Regions from separate parts of the Peribacillus sp. GL_122 genome, predicted to be linked through region 2. Evidence: predicted binding sites of a transcription regulator. Region 2 holds the regulator's gene; the other holds the start of a gene.
The links. The regulator NrdR, encoded in region 2, represses ribonucleotide reductase genes. The targets are predictions, from matches to a motif close to AACACNATATATNGTGTT.

Region 1: a site for NrdR is predicted at 1,869-1,886, ahead of AC3ISB_RS18535 (vitamin B12-dependent ribonucleotide reductase). Genes of this name have one in related genera too.

Annotation. Positions count from the first base shown of each region.
Region 1 is NZ_CM174415.1:3,825,892-3,841,869, reverse strand. It holds gene gcvPB (aminomethyl-transferring glycine dehydrogenase subunit GcvPB) at 1-59, shown strand, start outside; gene AC3ISB_RS18545 (rhodanese-like domain-containing protein) at 221-604, opposite strand; gene AC3ISB_RS18540 (lipoate--protein ligase family protein) at 808-1,644, shown strand; gene AC3ISB_RS18535 (vitamin B12-dependent ribonucleotide reductase) at 2,037-4,607, shown strand; gene AC3ISB_RS18530 (hypothetical protein) at 4,750-4,935, opposite strand; gene splB (spore photoproduct lyase) at 5,073-6,098, shown strand; gene AC3ISB_RS18520 (patatin-like phospholipase family protein) at 6,184-7,065, shown strand; gene AC3ISB_RS18515 (SA1362 family protein) at 7,089-7,463, opposite strand; gene AC3ISB_RS18510 (DUF1385 domain-containing protein) at 7,602-8,555, opposite strand; gene AC3ISB_RS18505 (YqhR family membrane protein) at 8,890-9,402, shown strand; gene aroQ (type II 3-dehydroquinate dehydratase) at 9,497-9,943, shown strand; gene AC3ISB_RS18495 (M24 family metallopeptidase) at 9,944-11,005, shown strand; gene efp (elongation factor P) at 11,032-11,589, shown strand; gene spoIIIAA (stage III sporulation protein AA) at 12,358-13,290, shown strand; gene spoIIIAB (stage III sporulation protein SpoIIIAB) at 13,283-13,798, shown strand; gene spoIIIAC (stage III sporulation protein AC) at 13,820-14,023, shown strand; gene spoIIIAD (stage III sporulation protein AD) at 14,038-14,427, shown strand; gene spoIIIAE (stage III sporulation protein AE) at 14,461-15,669, shown strand; gene spoIIIAF (stage III sporulation protein AF) at 15,686-15,978, shown strand, end outside.
Region 2 is NZ_CM174415.1:4,187,822-4,203,799, reverse strand. It holds gene polA (DNA polymerase I) at 1-1,356, shown strand, start outside; gene mutM (DNA-formamidopyrimidine glycosylase) at 1,376-2,206, shown strand; gene ytaF (sporulation membrane protein YtaF) at 2,286-2,918, shown strand; gene coaE (dephospho-CoA kinase) at 2,942-3,541, shown strand; gene AC3ISB_RS20315 (glyceraldehyde-3-phosphate dehydrogenase) at 3,701-4,738, shown strand; partial or broken gene AC3ISB_RS20310 (IS5/IS1182 family transposase) at 4,883-5,124, opposite strand; gene speD (adenosylmethionine decarboxylase) at 5,710-6,090, shown strand; gene nrdR (transcriptional regulator NrdR) at 6,359-6,820, shown strand; gene AC3ISB_RS20295 (replication initiation and membrane attachment family protein) at 6,879-8,297, shown strand; gene dnaI (primosomal protein DnaI) at 8,284-9,222, shown strand; gene ytxC (sporulation protein YtxC) at 9,343-10,203, shown strand; gene thrS (threonine--tRNA ligase) at 10,593-12,524, shown strand; gene AC3ISB_RS20275 (hypothetical protein) at 12,647-12,817, shown strand; gene AC3ISB_RS20270 (GNAT family N-acetyltransferase) at 12,871-13,365, shown strand; ribosomal protein L20 leader region at 13,493-13,629, shown strand; gene infC (translation initiation factor IF-3) at 13,728-14,228, shown strand; gene rpmI (50S ribosomal protein L35) at 14,263-14,463, shown strand; gene rplT (50S ribosomal protein L20) at 14,499-14,858, shown strand; gene AC3ISB_RS20250 (DUF1294 domain-containing protein) at 14,927-15,202, shown strand; gene AC3ISB_RS20245 (TVP38/TMEM64 family protein) at 15,263-15,832, shown strand; gene AC3ISB_RS20240 (sigma-w pathway protein ysdB) at 15,886-15,978, opposite strand, start outside.

The DNA.
Region 1 (15,978 bases), 360 kb from region 2:
TAAAGCGGCTTGATGAAACTCTTGCTGCAAGAAAACCTGTTCTGCGTTATCAAGCATAGACTGATAGCTTACACGAAAAAAATCCCTGCCTGCCGGCGGGGATTTTTCATGTTTATGTAAGAATTCATTAAAGTTCAACAGTTAACTTTCATTTTCCTAGAGCCCGCATGATGCACAAGAATGCTTTTTAATTTAAAAGAGCCCATGCGGTGATGGGGTCTTATTTCTTTGCTTTGATTTTCCCGGTCCACATCTTGAAACCGCCCTTTAGGTGAAAAAGTTCCCTGTAGCCCTTTTTGTATAGCATGGCTGCAGCTCTTCCGCTGATGATTTCGCTTTGAGCGTACAAATATACAGGCTTGTCCGGTCTAATTTCGACCAAGCGGGTTTTCATTTGAGTCATAGGGATGTTTCTTGCGCCTAAGATATGACCATTATCGAAATCATTCGGTTCCCGCACATCGATTAGCTGCACTTTTCTGTAGTTAGCGATAAATTCGTCCTGTGTTAATGTTTTAACGATTTTACGCTGGCGGTACCAATTAAAAAGTGAATACGCAATAACCACTCCCAAGATGATGAGCAGTGTATATAATATTTCCAAACATAAAAACTCCCTTCTACCTTAACGAATACAGACAATCTTTATTATATAATTGCTTTACCCAATAATCAAAAAGAATTTTCATCAAATTCTTCATAGACTTGATAGCACTTTCTTTTTTAGAGTGTTAAAGTCTGTTAAACTACTACATGTGAGTTTTTTGTGGGGGAATGAAAAACAGTCTATTGAAACGAGGGGTAAGGATGACTAAAGAAAAATGGGGTTTTATAGATTCGGGGTATTGTTCACCGGCTTTTAATATGGCGTTGGACGAAGCACTGTTAAACTGGCAAAGCAAAGCTGAAATTCCGCCAATCATACGCTTTTACGGCTGGGATCCAGCGACATTGTCGATTGGTTATTTTCAAAAGGCTGAAGCGGAAATTGATTTGGAAGAGGTCAAAAGGCAGGGCCTTGGTTTTGTTCGCAGGCCGACAGGAGGACGAGCGGTACTGCACGAGCATGAATTGACTTATAGCGTAATCGTTCCAGAATCCTATCCGGGAATGCCAACTACCGTTACTGAAGCATATCGTGTCATTTCTGAAGGAATATTAATGGGGTTCAGGAATCTGGGATTGGATGCTTATTTTGCCGTGCCTAGAACCGATCAGGAAAAAGCGGCTTTAAAAACGCCCAGGTCTTCCGTCTGCTTTGATGCTCCAAGCTGGTATGAACTGGTCGTCGAGGGCAGGAAGGTCGCTGGCAGCGCTCAAACCAGGCAAAAAGGCGTCATCCTTCAGCACGGTTCCATTTTGCTTGAACTTGATGATGATAAGCTCTTTAGCGTATTTAAATTCTCAAATGACAGGGTTAAAGAGAGAATGCAAAAAAATTTAAAAAATAAAGCTGTGGCCATAAATGACATTGCCGGAAGAAAGATTACCATACCTGAAGCGAAAGAAGCTTTTGAAAAAGGTTTTGCGGAAGGACTTTCGATCGAGTTAGAGCCATACGTCCTAACTGAAAAGCAATTGCTGGAAGTGAAGGCCATTGCAGAAAGCAAATATGAAAGCGATGAATGGAATTTCATGAGATAGACGAAGTGGGATAATTAGAGTGATTAAATAAAAAAGTTTTTTCAGATTTTTTTGACCAAATAAGCTATCCCTTGCAGGGATAAGCCCTAAAAGGGATGGGGAAAAAGCAAGGTCCAAATTAATTGAAATCTGATGAAAAATTATTGTAAATCGACATTTTCCTCCCTTTTACTAACTATATTAATTGATTTATCGTTTGACAAAATTAAAAGTTATTCAAAACAAACACAATATATAGTAGTTGAAATATTTAATACGACACTATATGTTGATTTTTGAGTTTCGCTATGATAAATTTAGGGTACTTGTTAAGCGAAACGGACATGTAAGGCTACATAAGGATTTTTGCGGCAGCAAGAACGGATCTTGAAACATATAAAGGAGAGGGAATTATGTCGGTTGTAATAAAAGAAGCTTTAAAGGTTGATCTAGAAAGGTTGAATAAGGATATTTCTTTATTTCCCCAGGTTCACCCTGTAACTGCTGATATGAAAATGGCGCATAAGGGAGTGTCCCGTCTAGTCATGCTTGACCGCTATTCTTTTAAGGATACTGAAAAAATCACACTCTCGGCAGGCGATTTCGTAGTGTTGACGATTAAGGAAGATCCGAAATTCCCGGCAAGGGGTCTCGGTTACATCGTTGAAATTGATTGGGAAACCAAAAAAGCCAAGGTATTGGTGGATGAAGAATTCCGTGGCGTATTGGATAATCCGGAAGAAGTGGAGACGGGAATTGTAAACCGTCCGTTGGATATAATTGAAAAGCCGCTTGAAATATACTATGAACAAATTGCGAAACGTAATGCAACGGGCTTGGCATCAGTGGAAACCACGGAAGAAAAAAGAACGGAATGGTTCAATAAATTCTATGAAGAATTAAAGAACCTTAATTTTGTCCCGGCAGGACGAGTATTGTACGGTGCAGGTTCCAATACGGACGTTACTTATTTCAACTGCTATGTAATGCCATTCGTCCCGGATTCACGTGAAGGGATCTCAGAACATAGGAAACAAGTGATGGAAATCATGAGCCGCGGCGGAGGAGTGGGTACGAACGGATCGACACTGCGTCCAAGAAACACTCTGGCAAAAGGGGTGAATGGAAAATCCTCGGGATCAGTTTCATGGCTTGACGATATTGCGAAACTGACGCATCTTGTTGAACAGGGCGGTAGCAGACGCGGCGCGCAAATGATCATGCTTGCTGATTGGCATCCTGATATTGCGGAGTTCATCATTTCCAAAATGCAAAATCCAAGGATTCTGCGTTACCTAGTGGAAAACACTAAAGATGAAGCCATCAAGAAATATGCGACTGATAAATTGAAATTCACGCCGCACACGGAACAGGAAACGGCTATGTATCAAGGGATCATCAATTATAAGGAGATTCCTGGCCAAGGTGGATTTAGCGAGAAAATCATTAGGGATGCAGAAGAAAAGATCCGTACAGGTGGAACGTATAGTGTCCATAATTCGGATTTTCTGACTGGAGCCAATATCTCTATTTGCCTGACTAAGGAATTTATGGAAGCAGCGGAACAAGATGCGGAATACGAATTGCGTTTTCCTGATGTAGAGAGCTATAATACCGAGGAAATGGCCATTTACAATGAAGAATGGCATAATGTCGGTGATGTTCGTGAATGGGAGAAAATGGGTCACAAAGTCCGTGTTTACCGTAAAATCCGAGCTAAAGAGCTTTGGAACTTAATAAACATTTGTGCCACATATTCTGCTGAACCAGGTATTTTCTTTATCGATAATGCTAATGAAATGACGAATGCCAAAGCATACGGTCAGCAGGTCGTAGCCACGAACCCTTGTGGCGAACAGCCATTGGCCCCATATTCAGTTTGTAACCTTGCGGCAGTCAATCTGGCTGAAATGGCTGATAAAGATAGCAAAACGGTCAATTTCGAGAAACTTAAGCAGACCGTCGAAGTCGGTGTGCGTATGCAGGACAATGTCATTGACGCAACTCCTTATTTCTTGGATGAAAACAAAAAACAGGCACTGGGCGAGCGACGGGTTGGACTTGGTGTAATGGGTCTGCATGATCTGTTGATCTACTGTGAAACGGAATATGGCTCTGAAGAAGGAAATATCCTGGTTGACAAGGTGTTTGAAACGATTGCGACTACAGCTTACAGGGCTTCCGTGGAACTCGCAAAAGAAAAAGGCAGTTTCCCGTTCCTTATTGGGTCAACGGACAAAGAAACCAATGAGCTTAGAACACGTTTCACACAAACCGGATTTATGGAAAAAATGCCGGAAGATATCAGGGAAAGTGTTGCTGCACATGGCATCCGTAACTCTCATTTATTGACAGTGGCTCCTACAGGAAGTACAGGAACGATGGTTGGGGTATCAACAGGTCTTGAACCATATTTCTCCTTTACGTATTTCCGCAGCGGCCGTCTGGGTAAATTCATTGAAGTGAAGGCTGACATTGTACAGGAATACTTGGACCGTCATCCAGAAGCCGATTCAGAAGAGCTTCCAAAATGGTTCATTTCCGCTATGGAATTAGCTCCAGAAGCACATGCTGATGTTCAATGCATCATTCAGCGCTGGATTGACAGCTCGATCAGTAAGACAGTCAACGCTCCAAAAGGATATACTGTCGAACAAGTTGAAAAAGTATATGAACGTCTATACAAAGGCGGAGCAAAAGGCGGTACTGTATATGTGGATGGCAGCCGTGACAGTCAGGTCCTTACGCTTAAAGCGGAAGAAAACCAAATGGACGAGCAGCTTGAAATGGATGAATTGACAGATGTGGAAGTTAAGAAAAAAGTTGTATTGGTCGATACGATAAATGAACTGCGTTCGACGAATGTTACAATTGGATCGGAAGTGGGTAACACTTGCCCGGTCTGCCGTAAAGGTGAAGTCCAGGAAATGGGCGGATGCAATACTTGCACGAATTGCGGAGCGCAATTAAAATGCGGGCTATAAGCTGATGGATGGGAAGTCGTTAAGTATGCTGCAAAGCTATCTTAACGGCTTTTTTCATATATGTGGATGTGGGGCAGTAACAGTCTGTTCAGTTACAAAGAAGACCGAATCATCGTAAATTCGGTCTTCTTTTTGCGTTCAATCAACCATTTTCATTTTGCTGCCCTATTTCCTTTTCAGCTAGATATTGGTTGCCATCTTTCAATACCGAAAATTCATCGACCGAGTCTCCAGGTATATTCCTTGGATTTGGAAATTTATTATCTGTTTGGACGGTGATCGCTTGTTTCCCCGTTCCATTTGTCAAGAAGTCTCGTTTATTAACCATATCGCATCTCCTTTATTTTGAATTTCCAAGTAAAAACAATCATGAGGCTAACAGAATAAAGAAAAACTATCCTTATAATATAGATTGTGTAGTTCGATTGAAAATATGAACAAATCGATAAAAGAATGGAGATCGAAATGAAACCATTTATGCCACAGTTAGTATATATTGAGCCAAGGGCACTGGAATACCCGCTTGGCCGGGAGTTAAAAAAGAAATTCGAAGATTTGAACATTGAAATCCGTGAGACCACATCGCATAACCAAATTAGGGATCTTCCTGGAGAAAATGATCTGCAAAAATATCGTGTCGCAAAATCAACGCTTGTGGTAGGAATCAGAAAAACATTGAAATTCGATTCCTCAAAGCCATCTGCTGAATATGCCATACCTCTTGCTACAGGGTGTATGGGGCATTGTCACTATTGTTATTTACAGACCACACTCGGATCAAAACCATATATTAGGACATATGTGAATCTTGATGAGATTTTCGAAGCAGCCGAAAAATATATAAATGAGAGAAAGCCTGAAATTACCCGTTTTGAGGCAGCCTGTACATCGGATATCGTCGGAATTGACCATTTGACACATTCGTTAAAAAGGGCCATAGAATATTTTGGGAAAAGTGAATATGGGGTTCTAAGGTTCGTAACTAAATTTCATCATGTCGACCATCTATTGGATGCTGAACATAATGGAAAAACAAGATTTCGCTTCAGTATAAATTCACGTTATGTGATAAAGAATTTCGAGCCCGGCACTTCGAGCTTCGAAGAAAGGATGGAAGCGGCACGTAAAGTGGCAGGTGCCGGATATCCCCTCGGTTTTATCGTAGCTCCAATATATCGTCATGAAGCATGGAAGGAGGGCTACCATGAATTATTCGAACGGTTGAGTGAGGCTTTAAATGGGGTGGATATCCCTGACTTGACTTTCGAATTAATTCAGCATCGGTTTACAGGCCCAGCAAAAAAAGTGATTCAAAAAAACTACCCTAAAACAAAATTGGAACTGGACGAAACGAAGCGTAAATATAAATGGGGCCGATATGGAATTGGTAAATATGTTTATCAAAAAGAAGAAGCCGCAGAACTGGAAACGACCATTCGTGGGTATATAGCGGAATTCTTCCCTAAAGCGGAAATTCAGTATTTTACCTGAATCAAGGCAATTTTCTATTTAAAACTGTCATAAATCGCTCTAATCCTGCTTAGAAATGTAAAGACCGGATTAGGGGAGGGCAGCTATGATTATTGACGGCGTTTTTTCCGGAGGCGGGATTAAAGGCTATGGTTTAGTGGGAGCCCTGCAGGAATTGGAAGAACGGGGATTTGTATTCCATCGAACAGCCGGTACGAGTGCAGGATCCATAATTGCAGCTTTCGTAGCAGCTGGGTACACAGGTAAAGAAATGGAAAAGCTTTTTCTTGATATAGATTTAAGCGGCCTGCTGGACAAAAGGCGTGGTCTTTTGCCTATCCCGTTTGCCGAATGGCTCCTTTTATATTGGAAACTTGGCCTTTATAAAGGCAACGCACTGGAGACATGGGTCGCCGGTAAACTTGCCGAAAGGAATGTAGTCACCTTTAAGGATATTCGACCGAAATCCCTCCGAATCATAAGCTCTGACATTACAAATGGGAAATTGGTGGTACTGCCTGATGATTTACCGAACTATGGCATTGATCCGAGCACTTTTCCAGTGGCAAAGGCAGTAAGAATGAGTTGTAGCATTCCTTATTTTTTTGAGCCAGTCAAACTTGATGTCGGAAAAAGCAAGTTCCTTTTTGTTGATGGAGGTGTGTTAAGCAATTTTCCAATGTGGCTATTCAATTCAGATCATGTAAGAAAGGAAAGGCCGGTCATCGGCTTGCGGCTAAGTGTCGATGAGATATGGAAACCGCATAAGGTGGATAATGCGGTTGAATTGTTCTCCGCATTATTCAAAACGATGAAAGATGCCCATGATGCACGGTATATTTCCAAGAAACACGTCCATAATATTGTATTTATCCCGATGAAGGGAATTTCTGCAATGGATTTCAATCTGAATGATGAAAAAAAAGGTGAATTGATGAATCGGGGAAGGCAGTGCACGAAAGAATTCCTTAAAAAATGGACTTATTGATTATAAAAAGAAAAATCGGGCTCTTAAAAAGAAGCCCGATTTTTCTTTTTATTCTTTTTCCCTTCGATGACGGTTAAGTGACTATCCGTTTTCTTTCTCCATTTTATTTTCTTTGATGATTTTGCTGCAGAGAAGCTAGCCACATTATCTTTTTTCGAAGTTCGGTTTTTTAGCCTTTTTTTCGATTGGCGGGCAGCCTTTCGGAATGCTTGCTGCTCTTTCTTAACTGGTTTTCCCTTTGTTAATCCGGTATAAATCATATAAATAATCCCTGCGACAATGGCTATTATGAGAATGTTTCTAAAAAAGCCAATCGGGTCATTAAATAGTCGGCTCATTAGTCCGAGGACTCCGAGGGCGATGATTCCGTATATCATGAAAGATATGAAACGTTTCAACAAAGACACCTCCTTAAGAGCATCATAAGCATTTTTAGCTTATTTTAAACATTGTTAATGTAAAATATTTGAAAAAAAGTAAAAGGCATTCCCATAGTTAGTATATGATTTTCCATAATCAAAATGTGTATAGATGTTTTACACAATTACATCGGATTCTAAACTTTTTTCTGTCTCTTTTTCCATCCTTAACAGTTCATGAAAGGATGCTAATGCGACTTCGACTTGATCATCGGTGGGAGCCTTGGTCGTCAATAACTGAAGCCAAAGTCCAGGGTAACCAAGGTAGCGCAGAACAGGAATATCCTTTAATTTGTTCGTTGCCTGCAATACCTCGAAGGCAATGCCTAGCACGACGGGGATAAGCAAAATGCGATTGACGACACGAACCCATAATGGATCCGTTGGTACGAGAAGATAGATAAACATCCCTACAATGACAGTAAATAAAATAAAACTGCTGCCACAGCGATAATGAAGGCGGGAACTTGCCTGCACATTTGCCACAGTCAATTCTTTTCCGCTTTCGAAGCAATTGATCACCTTATGCTCAGCTCCGTGATATTGAAAGACCCGCTTGATTAATGGCGTCAAGGAAACTACATAAATATATACGAGCAGTAAGATCAGCTTGAACAAGCTTTCCACTAATACCTGAGCCGTATGGCCACTGAAAATGGGTTCTGTCAATTTTGCGAGGAAGACAGGAACCAAGGTGAAAAGCAATTTCCCAAATAGGAAGGAGATCACACCGATCACGGCAACACCTAGCCAAAGACTTAATTTAGAGGGTTCTTTCGTTTCTTGTTTCGTTTCGACCTGTTTTTCCCCGTCTTCTTCTTCATACTGTTCTGTGGAAAAGTTCAGATGTTTCGAGCCGGTGGCACTTGACTGGATCAATGATACGATCCCCCGTAGAAACGGTATTTTTTTCATAAGCTTTACAGCAGGCTTCGATTCACGCGGTAAATGATAATAAGCGATCGTTGAATCCTTGCGGCGTACCGCAGTGACTGTGTGATGTTTGCCCCCAAACATGACGCCTTCCACTACAGCCTGCCCTCCATAAACGGGTTTTTGAACCTCAGACATTTCTACACCAACCTAATAGTTATTCACGTAGCTCTCTCAAGGGTGCTAACATGTTTATTATCAAGCATCACAAGGGTTTAAAGGTGTTCCAATAAAATTGAATGGAAGCTTTAACCCTGCGATTACTTTATGAATGTTGAATCACAGGAAGATAGTATCCTGTGTACATTATAATCTTCAACAGAGGATGGGTATTTTCCTCTGAAAAAAGTAGATTATTTATGATTTAATCATACAGAATAAATCACAAAACCTCTAGTGATTCTCCTTCCTAAGAATAAAAAAAAATAGTTCTAATTAACAAAGGGCATACTACGTAGCGGAGGTGATTGATATGTCTTCTAATGAAAATGGACAAATTCAACAGGAATATCAAAGCATGTTAATCTACAATGTACTTGCTGTCGGTTTTGTTGGGGGGGCTTTAGCCAGTTTTATCGGAATCATTGCCCATTATTTTAATTTTATGGATTTTAGCCCAAAATTCATACTAACTTCATGGTCCAACATGACCTGGATCAATCATTGGCTCGGTACGGTAATGACCATAATTTTATTCGGAATTCTATCCGTGGGGATCGCTTTTATATACTATAGTCTTTTTAAAAGGATGAAGAGTATTTTTTCGGGTGTTCTTTTCGGAGTGGTTTGCTGGGCTTTGCTGGTATTTGTCCTAAAACCGATGTTCGTCGATTTGCCAACCTTTTCTAAGATGTCAGCAAATACGGTTATAACAAGTGTCTGCATTTTTATTATATACGGTCTTTTTATAGGGTTTTCTATATCATACGATCATCAGGAGTATATACGTCAAAAAAACAAAGTCGAGAAGCAATCGGAAAGCTGATTGTTTCTTGGTTGTAAAAAAGTAGTAAGACAATTTGTAATTATGATAGAATGTTCATGGAAAGCATTCTTTTAACATGAGCAGGTGTTTGATGATGACAAAAATTTTACTAATCAATGGTCCGAATTTAAATCGCTTGGGGAAGCGGGAACCTGCGCATTATGGATCCTTGACGCTTGCGGATGTGGAAGCGCAATTAATGCAGCAAGCTCAAGGGTTAAATGTGGAATTAACCTCTTTTCAGACTAACCATGAAGGAGCAATTATCGACAAGCTCCATTGGTCAGAGGATCATGGGATCGACGGGATTATCATTAATCCTGGAGCTTTTACTCATTATAGCTATGCGATTCGTGATGCAATAGCCGGAATTGATGTTCCAGTGGTGGAAGTGCATATTTCGAACATACATGCCCGTGAAAGCTTTCGGCATGAATCAGTGACCGCGGCGGTATCGGCGGGACAGATTGTCGGCTTGGGGATACACGGATATGAATTGGCGTTGCAGGCGATCACAAAGATTGCAAAGGGGAGAAATTAAATGAATAAACTAATGCGCTTAAGGGCCTCAATGGAAAAGGTGGGCATTGATGGTTTTTTGATCACCAGTACATATAACCGCCGATTCATGACCAACTTTACGGGAAGTGCAGGCGTTGTCCTTATTTCCCAAAAAGAAGCTAAATTCATCACTGATTTCCGATACGTGGAACAAGCGGGCAAGCAGGCACCGGATTATGAGATCGTTCAACACAAAGGAACCATCATCGAAGAAGTAGGCAAGCAGGCTAAAGCGATGAATATCGGCAAGCTGGGCTTTGAGCAAGAGCACCTGACTTATGCTACATATAAGGCATACGAAGCGGCCATTGATGGTCAACTTTCGCCGGTGTCGGGTGTTATTGAGAATTTACGCTTGATAAAGACTTCATCAGAGATTAAGATATTAAAGGAAGCGGCTGCTATTGCTGATGCTGCGTTTACACATATTCTGGATTTCCTGCGTCCAGGGATCTCGGAACTGGATGTATCCAATGAACTTGAATTCTTTATGAGGAAACAAGGGGCAACTTCTTCTTCCTTCGATATCATTGTAGCATCCGGCATAAGGTCCGCACTTCCGCATGGAGTGGCTACGGATAAAATCATCGAAAAAGGCGATTTTGTCACATTGGATTACGGGGCATACTATAACGGGTATGTGTCTGACATCACTCGGACATTAGCAGTTGGCAAGCCAAGTGAAGAACTTATTAATATTTATGACATTGTTTTGGAAGCTCAACTGCGAGGAATGGCTGGGATCAAACCTGGTATGACTGGCAGGGAAGCGGATGCACTAACTCGTAATCTAATTGAAGAAAAGGGATATGGGCAGTATTTTGGTCATTCGACCGGACATGGAATCGGTCTTGAAGTTCATGAAGGTCCAGCATTATCCTTAAGGTCTGATATCATTTTAGAACCAGGTATGGCTGTAACCGTTGAACCGGGCATTTACTTACCGGGTGTAGGCGGAGTGCGGATTGAAGATGATACAATCGTTACAATTGAAGGTAACGAAGCACTTACTCATTCAACCAAAGAGTTAATCATTCTGTAAACATGTACATGTAGGAGGACAAATTTATGATTTCTGTAAACGATTTTCGCACGGGTGTTACAATTGAAGTAGATAATGGAATTTGGCAGGTTATCGAGTTCCAACATGTTAAACCTGGTAAAGGTGCAGCTTTTGTACGTTCTAAACTTCGTAACCTTCGTACGGGTTCAATCCAAGAGAAAACATTCCGTGCTGGTGAAAAAGTCGCTAAAGCACATATCGAAAACCGCAAGATGCAGTACCTTTATGCAAGTGGAGATAGCCATGTATTCATGGATAACGAAACGTATGACCAAATCGAACTGCCTGCTTCAAGCATTGAACGTGAACTTAAATTCCTTAAGGAAAATATGGAAGTACATATCATGACTTTCCAAGCGGAAACACTTGGGGTCGAGCTTCCAAACACAGTGGAACTTGAAGTGGCGGAGACTGAGCCGGGAATTAAAGGAGATACATCTTCAGGCGGCACGAAATCAGCCGTACTTGAGACTGGCCTTTCGGTTCAAGTTCCATTCTTCATCAACCAAGGTGACAAATTATTGATCAACACTAATGAAGGTTCTTACGTATCACGTGCATAAATGAAAGGAGGCCGAGATTAATTTCTCGGCCTCAAATTGTAGACAAAAAGGTTTCGGAATGGTCTTATTCCGAAACCTTTTTGATTTTTTATTGGATTGGACTTCATGATGACGCAGATGATCTGCTTCTTCCATTTATTCTTGCCAAATATGGAGTGTCACCACTTTCTGAAGGTCCTTACTTTCTGTACACTGTGATAAAAATGAACGAGTCGCACAAATGGGTTAGGATGATTTGTACACACGATAGCCCTCTTTAATCTCCATTTTACAAGCTGGCACCATTTGGTCTAAAGTAATCATTTCAAGCTGATCTCGCTGAATAGAATCATGTTTTAAAAAGAATCCTTATCACCTCAAGTTTTTTCATCCGCCTATTTTAAAAAGACTGTAGGAAGGGGTCTATCTTAATGTTAAACCAAAGTTGATTGGGAACGGAAGGTACGAGACTCCTGCGGGAAAAGCGTGTCCAAGGGAGACCCCACAGGCGCAAAGGCGCCGAGGAGGCTCCCGGACCGCCCGCGGAAAGCGAGTGCCTGGAGTGGAAATCAACGTCCAAATTGTACAAGCCATAAAAAAACTTAGGCAAACTCGTTTTCTTCGAATTTGTCTACAGCCTGTAGACCGAGATTAATTTCTCGGTCTTTTTTTTGATCGCGGAAGATATAAAAAATCAATAATAGGTCTGTTTCTTTAATAGCCTGTCATCATTATGGGCTTGTCGGCATATATTTTATTGAAAGTGGTGTATACAGGAGGATTGTCAAAATGGAAACGATTCTTTCTTTTTTACCGAAAAAATTAAACGAGCAACTCCGGGGTATGACACCGATGATGATCGATAAGATGGAAGAGCTGCGAATTCGGGTTGGAAGGCCGCTTGAGGTCATTGTAGGAGGGGAACCATACTTCTTTTCCTATGAAGTGACCCATCTGGATGCAGATCAATTATTGAATCAAATAGGTCAATTTTCGTTATATACACTTGAGGAAGAATTAAAGCGAGGTTATATAACCATAGCGGGCGGACATCGGGTGGGGCTTGCTGGGAAGGTGATCCTTGAAAATGGGTCGGTCAAAGCGATCAGGGATATATCCTCATTCAATATTCGGGTTGCACGTGAAAAAATAGGTGCAGCTGAACCACTCACTTCATATTTATATGACGGGGAATGGCAGCATACTATGTTGATCGGTGCTCCGCAAACGGGAAAAACGACCATATTACGTGATATTGCAAGAATGATATCCAGTGGTAATGAAAAACGCGGCATTGCTCCTCAAAAGGTGGGGATAGTGGACGAGCGCTCGGAAATTGCCGGATGTGTTCATGGAGTGCCGCAACTCGAATTTGGAACAAGGGTTGATGTGCTCGATGGATGTCCTAAAGCGGAAGGGATGATGATGATGATCCGTTCAATGTCCCCGGATGTATTGATCGTGGATGAAATAGGTCGTGCAGAGGATACACAGGCTGTGCTGGAAGCGGTGAATGCAGGTATTAAACTCATGATAACCACACATGGCCATACACTGGGTGAGATTAAGAAGCGACCTTTTATCGCGGAAATATTAAAGCAAAACATCTTTGAACGTTTTATAGAATTACAGAGAAGTAAATCCGGTAAGAGGAGCTACAAAGTCCTTGATGCAGCGGGGGTTCCCATTTTCTTGGGGGAAGGTGTGAGCCCGCATGTTTAAGATAATAGGAGCAGCCATAATTATTATTGCAACGACATGGGCAGGTTTCGAAGCTGCGAAAAAATTAAGTATGAGGCCTCGTCAACTGAGACAGCTGAAAGTCGCCATGCAATCGCTTGAAGCTGAAATCATGTATGGTCATACACCTTTGAAAGAAGCAGCAAGGAAACTTTCTAAACAGATGGCCAAACCTTTATCCATCTTTTTCGATACATTTGCAAATCGACTCGAGTCAGGTGAGACCACCGTCAAAGAAGCATGGGATGATAGTTTGAAGAAAATATGGCAATCCCTTGCTTTACAACAGGGAGAATTCGAGATTCTTTCACAGTTTGGGGAGACGCTTGGAAAAAGCGATAAATATCATCAGCAAAAGCAAATCATGCTAACGATGGCACACTTGGAACGGGAAGAGAGCGATGCACTCGACCGCCAGGGAAAATATGAAAAAATGATGAAAAGTCTTGGATTTTTATCAGGGCTATTATTGATCATCTTGCTGATGTAGGAATATGTGGGGGGAATGAAAATGGGCATTGATGTGGACATCATATTTAAAATAGCGGGTGTTGGGCTAGTTGTGGCATTTCTTCACACGATACTCGATCAGGTTGGGAAGAAGGAATATGCCCAGTGGGTGACACTTTTCGGATTTATCTATATTTTATTCATGGTTGCTTCTGTTGTAGAGGATTTATTTCAAAAAATTAAATCTGTATTTCTATTTCAGTAAGGGAGGGATTCGCGATTGAAATCATAAAAATCGTGGCCATTGCCCTAGTTGCCACCTTTTTGGCACTGATCGTCAAAGAGCAAAAACCAAATTTCGCATTCCTGCTAGTCGTTTTTGTAGGATGCTCCATCTTTCTTTTTTTAGCTGACAAAATATACGAAATCATTTTAATGTTAGAAAAAATTGCAGTTAATGCGAATGTAAATACCGTGTATCTAGAGACCATCTTAAAAATAATCGGAATTGCCTATATTGCAGAATTCGCTTCTCAAATTACAAAAGATGCGGGGCAAGGTTCGCTCGCTTCCAAAATAGAATTGAGCGGAAAAATCTTGATTCTTGCCATGGCGATTCCGATTTTGACGGTCATTATCGAAACGATTTTACAGATGCTCCCTAGTTAATGGATTACTCCTACTAGTCAATGAGGTGAATGTATGAAGCAGCGGATGCCTTACTTATCCATTCTATTCGTTTTACTCTTTTTTTTGCATGCATCTATTGGACAAGCTGCCGAAAATCCAGAAAATGGTGAAATCGATCAAGAGCCGATCATGCAGTCCGAACTGGTACAAGCCCAAATAGAAAGGCTTGGTGTTGATGAACTCAAACAATATTGGGATGACATCGTTACGGAATACGGAGGATTCTTACCGGAAAGCCAGAAAGGGAGCTTCATGGATTTTGTAAGCGGCGATAAGAAATTTTCCTTTGAGCAATGGATAAAGGGAATGACAAAATTCATTTTTCATGAACTGCTCGTGAATGGAAAGCTGCTGGGATCACTCATTTTATTAACCGTTTTCAGCATGTTCCTCCAATCTTTGCAGAATGCGTTCGAGCAAAGCTCCGTAAGTAAGGTCGCTTATGCAATCGTTTATATGGTTCTGATCATTTTGGCACTTAACAGTTTTCATGTGGCGATGGAATATACAAAAGATACGATAGATTTGATGATTTCCTTTTTAATGGCGCTCATCCCTTTACTCTTGGCATTGATAGCTGCTTCAGGCGGACTTGTTTCGGCAGCATTCTTTCATCCGGTATTGATGTTTTTGATGAATACAAGCGGCATCTTGATCCAGTTTGTCGTCCTTCCATTATTATTCTTTGCAGCGATTTTAAGCATAGTCAGCACGCTGACCGAACATTACAAAGTGACTCAGATGGCACAACTTCTCCGTAATTTTGCCATCGGTATCCTTGGAGCATTCATGACCATATTCCTTGGTGTGATCTCCGTTCAGGGAGCATCCTCAGCTGTAGCTGACGGAGTGACCATCAGGACAGCCAAATTCGTGACAGGTAACTTTATACCGGTAATAGGGCGCATGTTTACCGATGCAACGGATACCGTCATCAGTGCCTCCGTCCTATTGAAAAATACAGTGGGCTTGTCAGGCGTCATCATTCTCTTGCTCATTACCACATTTCCCGCCATAAAAATCTTGATGATTTCTTTTGTATATAAATTGGCAGCGAGTCTTTTGCAGCCGCTGGGCGGAGGACCTGTTATAAAATGTCTTGACATTATAAGTAAAAGCATGATTTATATTTTCGCTGCATTGGCCATTGTCTCACTCATGTTTTTTTTAAGTGTCACGGTAATTATCGCCTCTGGAAACATTACCCTGATGGTTCGTTAGAAAGGAGGAGGGCTTGGTGAGTTTTTTAGCTGGCTGGGTATCCAACATCATCATATTTGTATTGCTGGCTACTGTGATTGATATGCTTCTTCCGAATTCAGCTTTACAGAAGTATGCAAAAATGGTCATCGGACTTTTACTGATTGCGATCATCATCACTCCTATATTGGGATTATTCAATATGGATTTCGACGATATTCTCACTGCGGCTACTAGTGAATTTGAGGATCAGGAAAAAAAAGATTTAGGAAATTTGACAGAAATGAAGAAAAAAGAAATACAAGCTACCCAGGGTGCATATATTTTAAA
Region 2 (15,978 bases):
GATGTTTTTTATGGAAAAGGTGCAAAACGCAAAATACCTGAGGAAGCGGAATTGAGGGAGCATATCGCCAGAAAATCGAAGGCGATCCTTTCTCTGAAAGAACCGATGATTGAAAAGCTGCAAGAGTTCGAGCAATTTCACCTATTTACGGAACTGGAGCTGCCACTGTCGATCATCCTGGCCAATATGGAATGGCAGGGAATCAAGGTGGATATAGGCCGATTGAAAAACATGGGACAGGAATTAGCCATTCGCTTAAGAAACATCGAAGCCCGAATTTTTGATTTGGCTGGAGAGGCGTTCAATATCAATTCACCTAAACAGCTCGGGGCCATCCTGTTTGAAAAGTTGGAGCTTCCTGTCATGAAGAAAACCAAAACAGGTTATTCGACTTCAGCCGATGTGCTGGAAAAACTGGAGAGCAAGCATGATATCGTTAAGGAGATATTGCTGTATCGCCAGCTTGGTAAGTTGCAATCAACTTATATTGAAGGGTTGCTTAAAGTGGTCAATGGCAAAACGGACAAGGTGCACACCCGGTTCAACCAAGCATTGACCCAGACCGGCCGGTTAAGTTCTACAGATCCCAATCTGCAGAATATCCCGATCAGACTGGAAGAAGGCAGGAAAATCAGGCAGGCCTTCATTCCTTCCGAAAAGGATTGGATCATTTTTGCTGCCGACTACTCCCAGATCGAGTTACGCGTCCTGGCGCATATCGCCAATGACAGCGGATTGGTGGAAGCATTCCAGGCCGGGATGGACATCCATACAAGGACAGCTATGGATGTATTCCATGTACCGGCAGAGCAAGTCACTTCGAACATGAGGCGCCATGCCAAAGCGGTCAACTTCGGAATCGTTTATGGTATAAGTGACTACGGGCTATCGCAAAGTCTTGGCATCACGAGAAAAGAAGCCGGAGAGTTCATCGAGAAGTATTTAAGAAGCTTTCCTGGTGTTCAGGAATATATGGAAGAAAGCATACATGAGGCCCGTCAAAAAGGATATAGCACGACTCTGATGCAAAGAAGGCGCTATATACCTGAGATAACAAGCAGGAATTTCAACATCAGGAGCTTTGCCGAACGGACAGCGATGAACACGCCGATTCAAGGCAGTGCCGCGGATATCATCAAGCTAGCCATGATAAACATGAATATGCGCCTGAAACGGGAAGGTCTTAAAACGAGAATGCTTCTTCAGGTGCATGATGAATTGATTTTTGAAACTCCTCCTGAGGAACTCGAAATCCTTAAAGTGATCGTTCCGGAGGAAATGGAAAATGCCATTGAATTGAACGTGCCCCTTAAAGTGGATTATGCTTTCGGGCCAACATGGTTTGATGCCAAATAATAAAAGATAGGTGATTGCAATGCCAGAACTTCCAGAAGTGGAAACAGTCAGAAGAACGTTAGAGCAGCTCGTGCTCGGAAAAGAGATCAAGGAAGTGTCAGTCTTCTGGCCAAAGATCATAAAAGCGCCTGAGCCTGTCGAACAGTTTCAGGATGCTTTAAGGGGACAGACAATTTCTGGAATAGGCCGTCGGGGCAAGTTCCTCATTTTCACCTTGGATGATTATTCGTTGGTTTCGCATTTAAGAATGGAAGGGAAGTACGGCGTGCATCCAAAAGAAGAGCCGTATGATAAGCATACCCATGTGATCTTCACTTTCACGGATGGCAGTGAACTTAGGTACAGGGATGTCCGGAAATTCGGAACGATGCATCTATTTGCCAAAGGGGAAGAACTTGAGCGGCTGCCACTGTTGCATTTAGGGCCTGAACCGCTGTCTGAAGATTTTACTGTCGAGGGGCTTAGTGCGAAGTTGGCAAGAACCAACAGGAAAATCAAGCCCGTTCTCCTTGATCAAACGGTTGTCGTCGGGATTGGGAATATATATGTAGACGAGTCGTTATTCCGTTCCGGTATCCATCCGGAGAGAATCGCTTCTTCACTCTCGTTGCAGGAAATCAAAACGTTGCATGCAGAAATCATTGCGACGTTAGGTGAAGCTGTGGAAAAAGGCGGGAGTACGATTCGTTCATACATTAATTCCCAAGGGCAAATCGGCATGTTTCAGTTGGAACTGAATGTTTATGGCCGAAAAGGCGAGAATTGCAAAATATGCGGCACGCCCCTTGAAAAACTGGTTGTTGCAGGACGCGGCACACATATTTGCCCGTCATGCCAGCCGCTAAAATAGTTAATGTTTTTTCAAACACATCGGATGGGCTCCATCCATATACTAGGGTAGCAACGAGTAGGGAAGGAGTATTATTCCGATGTGGCTACAAATTATTTTTCTCGCTTTTGCAGTTAGTATTGACGGATTTGGCGTAGGTTTGACATTCGGTATGCGGAAGATGAAAATCCCCTTAAGGTCAATAGCGGTCATCTCATTTTGTTCTGCATTGAGTTTAGGTATTGCGATGGTCATCGGACAATTCATCAGTCAGCTCATATCGATCGGGGCGGCTGAAAAAACGGGTGGCATCATCCTCATTTTCCTTGGTGCCTGGATGGTATACCAGTATTTTAAGCCTGAAAAAGATTTGAAAGAAGATAGATATCATGAAAAAATCATCTTTAATTTTGAAATTAAATCACTTGGGGTAGTCATTAATATTTTACAAAAACCATTGAATGCCGATTTTGATAAATCAGGTACGATTACGGGTGTTGAAGCGCTTGTTCTGGGGTTTGCACTTTCGCTGGATGCGTTCGGGGCCGGAGTTGGAGCGGCTATGATCGGCATTTCGCCGATTATCCTCGCAGGGTGCATCGCTGTTATGAGTTCAATTTTCATTTGGAGCGGAATTCAAAGCGGGAAATTGCTTTCAAATAATAAAGTTGTCCAGCATTTGACCTTTCTTCCAGGTGTACTATTGATTATCATCGGTTTATTCAAGTTATGATACATGGTTAAAAGGGGGAGCTTATGGGACAAATCATTGGAATCACCGGAGGCATCGCCAGTGGGAAAAGCACCGTCAGCCTTTATTTACAGGAACTCGGATTCACGATTGTCGATGCAGATCTGGCTTCCCGTGCTGTCGTTGAGCCAGGGGAAGAGGCCTATCATCAAGTTGTGAAGGCATTTGGTGAAGATATCTTATTGCCGGATGGGAATATAGATCGCGTAAAGCTCGGGTCGATCATATTTAATGATCAGGAAAAGAGATTGCTATTGAATGGCATCGTGCATCCTGCCGTCAGGAATTGGATGCGCCTCAAAACGGAAGAGGCACTATCATCAGGGGAAGAAACGGTGTTCATGGATATTCCGCTCCTATTCGAAAGTAAGCTGACATTCATGGTGGAAAAGACGCTTTTGATCTATGTGGATGAGCAAGTTCAATTGCAACGATTAATGAACAGGAATGGTCTTTCGGAGACGGAGGCACTTGCCAGGATCAATTCGCAAATGCCCTTGGCCGATAAAAAGGCTTTAGCGGATGCCGTCATCGACAATAATGGGGACATTAATGAAACGAAGAGGCAAGTGAAGTCCATACTTAGCGAATGGCATGTCATATAATTATGATAAAAAGAAGAAACCACCCGGTTTCTTCTTTTTGTGTTGAAAAAATAAGTACAATCCGCATTTTTATTAGCACAATTCCTTCGAATTATGTTATACTAATTACATGTGAAGGGTAATAAGTATAACATTAATATTTTCTGGAGGGTCCGAACAATGAATTCAAGAATAGCGATTAACGGGTTTGGGAGAATTGGAAGAATGGTTTTCCGAAAGGCCATATTAGATGAGAGTTTGGACATTGTTGCCATTAATGCAAGCTATCCAGCTGAAACTTTAGCACACTTACTAAAATATGATACGATACATGGAAAATTCGACGGTATCATTATAGCGGAAGATGATTCACTAGTAGTGAATGGCCGCCGAGTAAAACTAATAAATAACCGCGATCCAAAGCTATTGCCTTGGAAAGAGATGAACATAGATATTGTAATTGAAGCTACGGGCAAATTCAATGATCGTTCTAAAGCGGCTCTTCATTTAGATGCAGGAGCAAAAAGAGTTATTTTATCAGCGCCGGGTAAAAATGAAGACGTTACCATTGTAATGGGTGTAAATCAGGAAGTGCTGGAAATTGACAAGCATTTCGTCATATCCAATGCATCTTGTACAACCAACTGTCTTGGACCGGTTGCAAAAGTGCTTGATGAAAAATTCGGCATAAACAACGGTTTAATGACAACGATCCATTCTTATACAAATGATCAAAATAATATTGATAACCCGCACAAAGACTTAAGACGTGCCCGTGCCGCTGCGGAAAGCATGATTCCTACGACTACAGGAGCTGCAAAAGCCATCTCACTAGTGTTGCCGCAATTAAAAGGCAAGCTTCATGGAATGGCGATCCGCGTACCGACACCTAACGTATCTCTAGTTGATCTTGTTGTGGATTTAAACCGTGATGTCACGATTGATGAAGTGAACCAAGCCTTCATCGATGCTTCAGAGAATGAACTCAAAGGAATTATGGAATTCACGATGGAACCTTTAGTTTCAAGTGATTTCAAAACGAATCCTCACTCTGCAATCATCGATGGTTTGACGACGATGATGATTGGGGACAGGAAAGTGAAAGTCCTTGCATGGTATGATAATGAGTGGGGTTACTCCAACCGGGTAGTGGATCTTGTGAAATTGGTGGGATCCGAGTTGAAAAAAACTTCCGAAGTCGAACTATCAGTAAAATAATGAAAAAAAATCGAGCCTGCTAAAATTTTTTAGCGGGCTCAGTTTGTAGTCAAAAAGGTTTCAAAATGGTCACATTCCGAAACCTTTTTGATTTTTATTGGATTTGAAGCAGTTATAGAGAATGTTGACCCAACGCATATCATGCTTTTCTTTTGCATCTGCGGCAACTGCTCTTGGTTTTCCAACTTTCTCAATCACTTGTTTAACCAGAGGTTCTAAGATATGAATATCATGCGTATTTCCGGGTCGTCCCCAACACAAATCCATTGCGGTTAGATGCCGCATGAAACGAATAGGCAAACTTGTTTTGTTCGTTCATCCTTCAAATAGTAGCTACTCTCAGTATCAGTTGAACTGTCCTTAATCTCCTTGGTTTCTTCCTTAAATAGACTGTAGGTAAAAGGTGTTCTATCTTACTGTTAAAACAAAGTTGATTGGAACGGAAGGTACGAGACTCCTGCGGGAAAAGCGCGTCCAAGGGAGACCCCACAGGCGCAATGGCGCCGAGGAGGCTCCCGGACCGCCCTCGGAAAGCGAGTGCCCTACGTTCCAATCAACGGCCAAATATAAAAAACCTAAAAAACAGTAGACAAACTCAATTATTATCGGGTTTGTCAACAGTCTGAGCCTGCTAAAATTTTTTTAGCGGGCTATTTTTAATGCAGTGATCCATTAATTCCTGGCTGCTTTAAGGCGCTGAATAAACCCGGAAAACAGAATTCCCCCCACATTGGAACCTTCGCTATATCCCTATTACATATAAAGTTTATCTTTCCAAAATTTCAATTTGGAGTTGCAAAAAAAAATCAAACCATATATACTATGAATCGTGAACTTCTTCAAAAGCGGTTTGCATGATGGCTACTTAAAGGGTTAGGACCTCTTTGGACTAACTTTCCCCCGTGGTAGTTATCAGAACTTATTTTTAAATCATGGTAAGGGGGAAGCTTAATATGGAAACAGCTTACACTATGGAAACAATGGGTAGACATGTCATTTCTGAACTTTGGGGTTGTGACTTTGAAAAACTGAACAATATCGATTTAATTGAAAAGATTTTTGTTGATGCTGCTTTGAAATCAGGTGCAGAGGTACGGGAAGTTGCCTTTCACAAATTTGCTCCACAAGGAGTCAGCGGGGTTGTCATCATTTCTGAATCACACTTAACGATTCACAGTTTTCCAGAACACGGCTATGCGAGCATCGATGTCTATACATGCGGTAACTTGGATCCGAATATTGCGGCAGATTATATTGCAGAAGCTTTGAATGCGCAAACACGTGAAAACATAGAATTACCACGTGGATTAGGTCCTGTACAAATGAAAAAAGCTAATATAAGTGCCCTATAAAAAACACGTATACACAGAGATGCCATGGGTGCATCTCTTTTTTAATGCAATGAATCGGCAGCCTGCTCACTTTATAGCTAAGGATTGCCTTGTAGCACAAAGACCTTGATAAAGGTGCTCCAAGGGCAGAACCAATGTGCCTGCTGCTGGAAGTTACACTTTTTACTTGTACTGGCCGTTCCTTTTAATATAAGATTAAGATAGAGAAGTAAATCCTTGGGGAACATTTAGATAGGGGAGTCCTACATAAAATACGGAGCTGATAATGATGAAATGCCCATCATGTCAATATAACGGAACAAGAGTGCTCGATTCCAGGCCAGTCGATGAAAGTAAATCGATTCGACGACGCCGTGAATGTGAGGCATGTGGTTTTCGATTCACGACATTTGAAAAGGTGGAGGAAACACCGCTTATTGTAGTGAAAAAGGGCGGGACACGGGAAGAGTTCAGTCGTGATAAAATCCTGCGTGGCTTAATCAGGGCTTGCGAAAAACGCCCGGTTCCCTTGAAGGAACTAGAGCAAATTACCAGTTATGTAGAAAAAGAACTGCGCAACCAGGGCATATCGGAAGTGAAAAGCGACAATGTCGGCGAAATGGTAATGGACAAGCTGGCGGAAGTCGATGAGGTTGCCTATGTAAGGTTCGCATCCGTCTATCGGCAATTTAAAGATATCAATGTCTTTATCGATGAATTGAAAGATTTAATAAATAAGGAAAGAAAGTAGAGCTGAAGATTCACTTTGGCTCTTTTTTCACTACATCTTTTGAAAGGTTTGAATGGAGATGTCAAAGCATTGGCAAGAATTGCTCCCAGCGGATTCATATTTGGTCTCATCTGCGGGGCTGCTTCATGATTATGATCGGAAAATACTTACCCGACTATATCAACCTCTTATTGGACCTATCTGCATTAGCCTATATATGACGTTATGGAGTGAGCTGGAGGAAAACAGGCTATGGTCGGAATCCTCCTCACATTATCAATTAATGAATACCATCGGCCTTAAGTTAGGTGATATTTACGAAGCACGCCTTTTACTTGAAGGAATTGGTCTGTTGAATGTATATAAGAAATCGAAAAATGAAACGAAGGAATTCATCTATGAGTTAAACCCGCCGCTTTCCCCGCAGCAGTTTTTCACGGATGGAATGCTGAATATTTACTTGTACAAAAAAATCGGCAAAGCGCAATTCAACCGGTTAAAAAGATTCTTTTGTGATGATCATATCTTAACCGATCAATATGAAGGTGTGACTAAATCTTTTGCGGAAGTATTCTCATCAGATCATTTGGACTCTTTATATGTAACGGATGAAGCGAAGAACGAATGGAAACCGATGCCTGAACAGCAATTCATCGATCGGACGGAGGGCGTCGAGCCATCGGGATTTGATGACTTATTTGATTTTGACCTTTTATTTGCCGGGATGAAATCCTCAATCGTACCGAAAAAGGCCTTTACTCCGAAAATAAAAAGTACGATTGCCAAACTTGCTTTTTTATATGGCATTGATCCGCTGGAAATGCAAAAACTAGTAATGGATGCCGTTTCATTGGATGATGAGATCGATGAGGAAGTGCTCAGAAAGGCGGCAAGGGACTGGTACCAGATCGAACGGCAGGCAGATATGCCTTCCCTAGTCAATCGGGTGCAGCCGATTCGTGAACGGACACAAAAAGAAGAACCGAAAACACAGGAACAAGAGTTAATCCGTCATTTGGAGACGATTTCCCCAAGGGAGCGACTGATGCAATTGTCTGGCGGTGCAGAGCCATCAAGCGGTGATTTAAAAGTGGTTGAGGGCGTGATGATCAATCAAAAGCTGAATCCGGGTGTCGTCAATGTCTTGATTGAATACGTCATGCTCAAAACGGATATGAAGTTCACGAAGGGCTATGTGGAAAAGCTGGCAGGCCATTGGGCACGGCTGAAGGTCTCTACGGTCGTCGAGGCGATGGAACTAGCTAAAAATGAACATAGGAAATATCAGGACTGGGCTCAAGGAAGCAGGAATGCTGCGAAGGGCAGCCGGAAAAAGGCGATACGGGAAGAAGTGGTTCCGGAGTGGCTTGAGAAAAAAGAAGAAGCACAGCTGGAGCAGAATGCAGATCAGCCTGAATTGAATGCCCAGAAACGCGAGCTACAGGAGAAATGGAAGCAGTGGAAAGCAGGAGGTGAAATGAACGATGGAAAAGATTAATAGATCCCTTAATAAATTGGCCAATACAAACCAATTTCAACAGCGTTATGAAAAGCTGAAACAGGAGATTTTTGAAGACGAACAAGTGCGGTTATTTTTGAATGCCAACAGTTCGACGGTCACGAAGGAAATGATTGATAAAAACTTGGGGAAGCTTTATGAGTTCACTTCACAAAGCAATAAATGTGATAAATGTCCAAGCTTGAATGGCTGCATCAATATGATGCAAGGGTATTATCCCAAATTGGTGGTTCAAGGGAAGGCCCTGAACCTGAATTATGAAATCTGCCCGCGGAAATTGGCAGAGGATGAAAAGCGGAAACGGGAAAAATTGATCCGCAGCCTGTATGTACCGAAGGATATTTTAAGGGCGACCATTGAGGACTTTACTCAAACGGATAATGAAAACAAACGCTTGGGTGTTTTAAGTAAGGCGATGTCGTTCATTATGGAATATGAGCCAGGTAAAATGCAAAAAGGCTTATATATATATGGGAAATTCGGTGTTGGGAAAACGTACTTATTAGGTGCGATTGCCAATGAACTTGCAGAAAGGCAAATTTCCTCCCTTATTGTCTATGTCCCTGACTACTTGCGGGAACTTAAGGGGTCGATAGGTGATAATACGGTCAATGAAAAAATTGAGATGGTGAAAACGGCACCTGTCCTCATGCTGGATGATATTGGAGCGGAGTCCATGACGAGCTGGGGACGCGATGAGGTTTTTGGTCCGATTTTGCAATTTAGGATGCTGGAAAACCTGCCGACGTTTTTCACTTCGAATTTTGACCTGAATGGCCTGGAAAACCACCTAACCTTTTCACAGCGTGGTGAGAAGGAAGAAGTGAAGGCGGCCAGGATAATGGAAAGAATTCAATATTTAGCGGAGCCGGTCAAGCTAGATGGCTTGAATCGGAGAAGATGAAGGAAAGTGGTCTCTTAATGGAGGTCACTTTTTTCTTTTACAAGGCCCATCCTACTTCTAAACACGTCCCCATCCCCATATACATGAACAAAGAAGCAAGGGGGAAGGGGGGATGTCGTAGTGCAAATTTCGTTTCAAAACGATTCAGAGGCAATGAAATTACTGAATTTTGTTTCTGTCCATCCACTGGGGGCAGAATTTCAAGCATACATTCGATTTCTTCCGCAACAAGGCATGCATGTGGATATGACGAAGTCTTCAGGTGATAAATGGCTAATTCTGCTTCGTGATGCATTTCATTCTTTTTTATTGGAAGAAAAGACGCTTCCTGTTCTGGAGCAAATAATAGTCGGTAAATTTTTTTATAGGGAACGGGAAGAAATTGAAGCCATCATTGAAATTGCATCATCGATCATCGAGGTGGAAAGAGCCAGGAATCAAGATGGAGCATTCAGTAAGGAGAAACGATTGATTGAGGAAGGACTTCAAAGCATCTTGGCTGGGAAGGTATCTTTTTCATTCGATTCTTTTACGACCTTCCGTTTAAAATCATTTCAGCACACTTTGGAAAAGTATGTCGTTAAGGCTATTGATGAATACAAGCTGGAACAGGACTATCAAAATTTCATTGCCACTCTCCGTGATTGCCTTCATGGGCAGGAGTCGAAATTAAGAAAGCTGCACCTGGTCAACCGGGATGGTTTTCATTTCTATGATCAGAAATTCAGCAAACTCGACCGGCCAAAAATCAATAGTATGATCGACAGGAGGCTTCTTGTCAAAAGTTCACTTTTTCTCGATACGGTGATACTTGCCCCGCTTTTATCGATTGCACCCGAAAACTTGTGCATCTATACCGATGACAAGGAAGAAGGGCTGATCCAGACCATTTCAAGGATTTTCGAAGAACGGGCGACCATCTTGCCACTTTCGTCATTTTCGATGCATTTGAATGATCTTTCGTGGAAAAAAGAAAATTAACCTTGATTTTCACCGTATAACAAATTATAATTTCCTACATACTATTAAAAAACTAAAAGTTATGATGAGGACAAGGGTATTCTAGTCGCCGATTATCAGAGAGGGGAGCCAACAGGCTGTAAGCTTCCTATTCGCATGGAACACTTACCACCTTTAAACTTCGGCTCGGAAAGCAGGCATTCTGCGAATATGAGCTGACGGGAAGCTGCCGTTACCAAGTTACAAGTGCCATTTTGCCGTGAAAAGCAAGCTGGAACGAGGGTGGAACCGCGGGTTAATGATATTTATTACTAAGCTCGTCCCTGTTTTATACAGGGGCGGGCTTTTTTGTGTTGTAATGGAATCAAAAACCTGTAATTTGTTCGAACAATAAGAAGGAGTGAAACTGAATGTCAGAATTACTGAAAATATCTTTTCCTGACGGAGCGGTTAAGGAGTTTGCTAAAGGCACAACAACTGAAGACATCGCTGCATCCATCAGTCCTGGTTTAAGGAAAAAATCCATTGCCGGAAAATTCAATGGTGAATTATATGATTTGAAACGTCCGATTGAACAAGATGGTACAATCGAAATCGTCACACAGGACGCAGCGGATGCTCTTGAAGTATTGCGTCACAGTACAGCACACTTGATGGCACAAGCGATCAAACGTTTGTACAAAAACGCTAAATTCGGCGTAGGTCCGGTCATCGAGGGCGGCTTTTACTATGATATGGATCTGGAGGAATCATTGACTCCCGAAGACCTTCCATTGATTGAAAAAGAAATGAAGAAAATCGTCAACGAAAACTTGGAAATTTCCCGCATCGAAGTGAGTCGTGATGAAGCGATTTCCCGTTTTAAAGAAATCGGCGACGAGTATAAATTGGAGTTGATCGATGCGATTCCTGCCGATCAGCAGGTAACGCTTTATGAGCAGGGTGAATTCTTTGACCTTTGTCGTGGAATTCATGTTCCATCAACGGGGAAAATCAAAGAGTTCAAGCTATTGAGCATCGCTGGAGCGTACTGGAGAGGCGATAGCAAAAACAAAATGCTTCAACGCATTTACGGTACGGCTTTCTATAAAAAAGAAGATTTGGCCGAACACCTCCGTTTCCTTGAAGAAGCCAAGGAACGTGACCATCGTAAAATCGGTAAGGAATTGAACTTGTTCATGAGCTCACAGAAAGTGGGGCAAGGGTTGCCGATGTGGTTGCCAAAAGGCGCGACCATCCGTCGGACAATCGAAAGATATATCGTGGACAAGGAAGAACGATTGGGTTATGACCATGTCTACACACCTGTAATGGGAAGCGTGGACCTTTATAAAACATCTGGACACTGGGATCATTACCAGGACGGCATGTTCCCTGTCATGGAAATGGAAAACGAACAGCTTGTCCTGCGTCCGATGAACTGTCCGCATCACATGATGGTCTATAAAAACAGTATCCACAGCTACCGCGAACTGCCAATTCGGATTGCCGAGCTAGGCTTGATGCACCGCTATGAAATGTCAGGTGCCCTTTCAGGCCTCCAGCGTGTACGTGGAATGACATTGAATGATGCGCACATTTTCGTCCGACCCGACCAAATCAAAGAAGAGTTCAAGCGCGTTGTGAACCTGGTTCTGGAAGTATATAAAGATTTCGATATCAAGGATTATTCATTCCGACTGTCTTATCGCGATCCTCAGGATACAGAAAAATACTTCGATGATGATGACATGTGGGAAAAAGCACAAAGCATGTTAAAAGGCGCCATGGATGAACTTGGCCTGGATTACTTTGAAGCGGAAGGTGAAGCGGCATTCTACGGTCCTAAGCTTGATGTTCAGGTGCGTACTGCCTTAGGGAAAGATGAAACGCTTTCCACTGTTCAGCTTGATTTCTTGCTTCCTGAACGTTTTGATCTTAATTACGTCGGTGAGGACGGCAAACAGCACCGTCCGGTCGTTATCCACCGCGGCGTCGTTTCCACAATGGAACGTTTTGTCGCTTACTTGATCGAAGAATACAAGGGGGCATTCCCGACTTGGCTTGCACCTATCCAAGCGCAAGTGATTCCGGTCTCACCTGAAGTGCACTTGGATTATGCGAAAGAAGTACAGGAAAAACTTAAAGCGCAAGGCATTCGTGTCGACCTGGATACACGTGACGAGAAAATCGGTTACAAAATCCGTGAAGCGCAAATGCAAAAAATCCCGTACATGCTGGTTGTTGGAGACAATGAAGTCAAAGAAGGCAGCGTGAATGTACGTAAATATGGTGAACAAAAATCCGAAACGATCGCTTTTGAAGATTTCGTTTCAGCGATTAAGGCGGAAGTAAGCCGTTAAAAGCAAAAAGAGGGGCACATATAGTTGTGTCCCTCTTCTTAATTAAGGCATGATAAAATTAAGGCATGATAAAATGAAAACATCATGTGAAAATATGTACAGCAATGAAAAGGAGGGTCAGCATGAAAAAGAAATTTTCTTATCTATTCGGACCGACATTTCTTGTCATCATCATCTTATTGTTATTGGATGATTATCGACAATATGCCATTGTCCCGGTCCTGCTTTTTTGGATAGTCCTATTTTCCTGGGACACCATTGAGAAAAAGAAAAAGGCGAAAGAAAACTCTTAGCATTTGATCGCTTCGATCAGTATGGACTGTAACCAAAGGGGGAGTGGGGATAAATGGAGATTAGAAAGGCTTCAAGGAAAGACGCGTGTAACCTAGCTGCTCTGTTCAATCATGTTGAAGATTCCGGGTATATGCTGTTCAACCCTGGGGAAAGAAAAGCGACGGGGAAACAAATGGAAAAGCAAATGGAGCAAATCGAAAAAAATCCCCTTTCCGTTTTCCTCGTTGCTGCTAGCGGCCATGAGTTGAAAGGTTATTTAATCTTATTGGGCAATCAAATGGGCCGAACGAGGCATTCAGCCAAAATCGTCATCGGCATCAATGAACAGGACAGAGGAAAAGGTATCGGTACGAAGCTATTTCAGAAAATGGAGGAGCATGCACGGACAAACGAAATACGGCGCCTGGAATTGTCCGTCATCGCAAACAACGCCACTGCGCTTTCCTTATATCGAAAGATGGGTTTTGAAAAGGAAGGAATAAAGCGGGAATCACTGTTTTTTGATGGAAAGTATCATGATGAATATTTTTTGTCCAAATTACTTTAAAAAACGTATTGTCAAATAACTGAATGTCTGATAATATTAATTTTGTTGTGAAAAACGAATAAAATTTAGCATTTGACAAGTCATCAGTGTTTATGATATATTTCTAAAGTGAATTGAATACGTGTTTGATGAAAAGAAGAAGCACCCGCTTCTCACCTGGTTGACGCAAACAATGCAGTTAACAGGTCATGATTTGATTATTTGGATCTTTCTGAATGAGTCTATCAGTGTGGGTGCAGCATGCATCCACACTTTTTTATTATGATTATATCCTGTAAGCGAGTTGTGAGCGTGACCGAATTTATTCAAATATTCGTATTCGCCAATATCTTTGGAGGTGGCTAACTATTAGTAAAGACGCGATGGTAAACGAGGGCATCCGAGCCCGTGAAGTTCGTCTTATTGACCAAAACGGAGAACAACTTGGAATTAAAACGAAATTCGAAGCATTGGAAATTGCCGCTCGTGTAAATCTTGATCTAGTTTTAGTTGCTGCAAATGCAAAGCCTCCGGTAGCCCGGATCATGGACTACGGAAAACACCGCTTCGAGCAGCAAAAGAAAGACAAGGAAGCACGTAAAAATCAAAAAGTCATCAGTCTGAAAGAGGTTCGTTTGAGCCCGACGATTGAAGAACATGATTTCAATACGAAGCTTCGCAACGGTATTAAATTCCTTGAAAAAGGCGATAAAGTAAAAGCTTCTATCCGATTCAAAGGACGTGCCATTACGCATAAGGAAATTGGTCAACGTGTACTCGTTCGTTTTTCTGAAGCATGTAAAGAAGTGGCTACAATCGAGCAACACCCAAAAATGGACGGGCGCAGCATGTTCATTATCTTAGCACCGAAAAACGAAAAGTAATTGTAAAGTAATTTGTAATGAGGAGGAATACCTTATGCCTAAAATGAAAACTCACCGCGGATCTGCTAAACGTTTCAAAAAGACTGGATCCGGCAAACTTAAGCGTTCTAACGCTTACACAAGCCATTTATTTGCTAACAAATCTACTAAGCAAAAGCGTAAGCTTCGCAAAGCTAGCCTTGTAAGCAAAGGTGACTTCAAACGTATTCGTCATATGCTAGACAACATTAAATAAGTTCGATTTATCGAGTTAAATAGGAGGGAAATAACATGCCACGTGTAAAAGGCGGTACTGTTACTCGCAAACGTCGTAAAAAGGTAATAAAATTAGCTAAAGGTTACTATGGCGCGAAACATATTCTTTTCAAAGTAGCTAACCAACAAGTAATGAAGTCAGGGAACTATGCTTTCCGTGACCGTCGTCAAAAGAAACGTGATTTCCGCAAACTTTGGATCACTCGTATCAACGCTGCAGCACGCATCAACGGTCTTTCTTACAGCCGTTTAATGCATGGTCTAAAGCTTGCTGGTATCGAAGTGAACCGCAAAATGCTTGCTGATCTTGCTGTTGCTGACGAACAAGCTTTTGCTCAATTAGCAACTGCTGCTAAACAACAATTAGACAAATAAGTCTGACTGATACAGCCACTCTCTTTTCAAGAGGGTGGCTTTTTACATATTTAAAGGAGGGAATGAAAATGCAAGGAGTATGGTTCATTGCTGCTTATATGATCATCACGAACATCATCGGATTTGCCTTAATGGGAATCGACAAAAGGAAAGCGCGTAATGGGGAGTTCCGGATCAGCGAAAGGACACTTTGGTTTTGGGCGGTCATAGGCGGGGGGACTGGGTCCTTTTTGGGGATGAAACAATTCCGCCATAAGACGAAGCATGCCGCTTTTAAGTGGGGCCTGCCCCTATTGATGATTCTTCAGATAGCCTTATTGATCAAGATATTCATTCAATTGTAATATGTAGCCCGTATGATGTATATGCTTGTAGAAGCAGCAAAGAGTAGCTGGAGGGAGAGCATGAATGATAAACTGACACTTGTGATGAGCTACGTTCAATCTGGAAGCGTGTTTGCACCGTTGATTTTTATCACTTTTCATTTATTAAGGCAATTTTTATTCATTCCCGTCATTGTGGTTTGCATGTCTGGCGGAGTATTATTCGGGGCAGCCTTTGGAACCATCTATTCGGTAATCGGTTTGACGTTGTCCAGTATGGCCTTTTATTTCGTGATAGGCAAATTTCCGAAAACAAAGGATAGGCTGCTGCGGCTAAAGAATAAGCTGTTTGGAAATCGAAAGCTAAATAGCCGGCAAATTGCAGTACTGAGGCTAATACCATTCATACACTTTTACTTACTGTCGCTTTGCTTATTGGAATCCAATAAAGGGCTGAAAAATTATTTTTATCTATCCTTCATGACCAATCTCCCTGTAGCATTCGTATACACGGTTTTTGGCCACTATATTGCAGATTTCAGTCCAACGATGATCGTCATCATTTTATTATCCTTAACCTTATTGATATATTTATTGAGAGAGAAGCAGACGGTCGTCCCTTGGAAGGAATTTTTTCGTTCAGATGATTAATATAGAGCCTTGAGTCCATTTTTCTCAAGGCTCTTCATTACGTTTAATTTTTTTCATTTTTGTAAAAACTCCTTTACCGGGCTCTTCCAATCAATAACGGCATCCGGATAATGTTTTTTAATGGCTGCCTCGATTTTTAAGAAGTC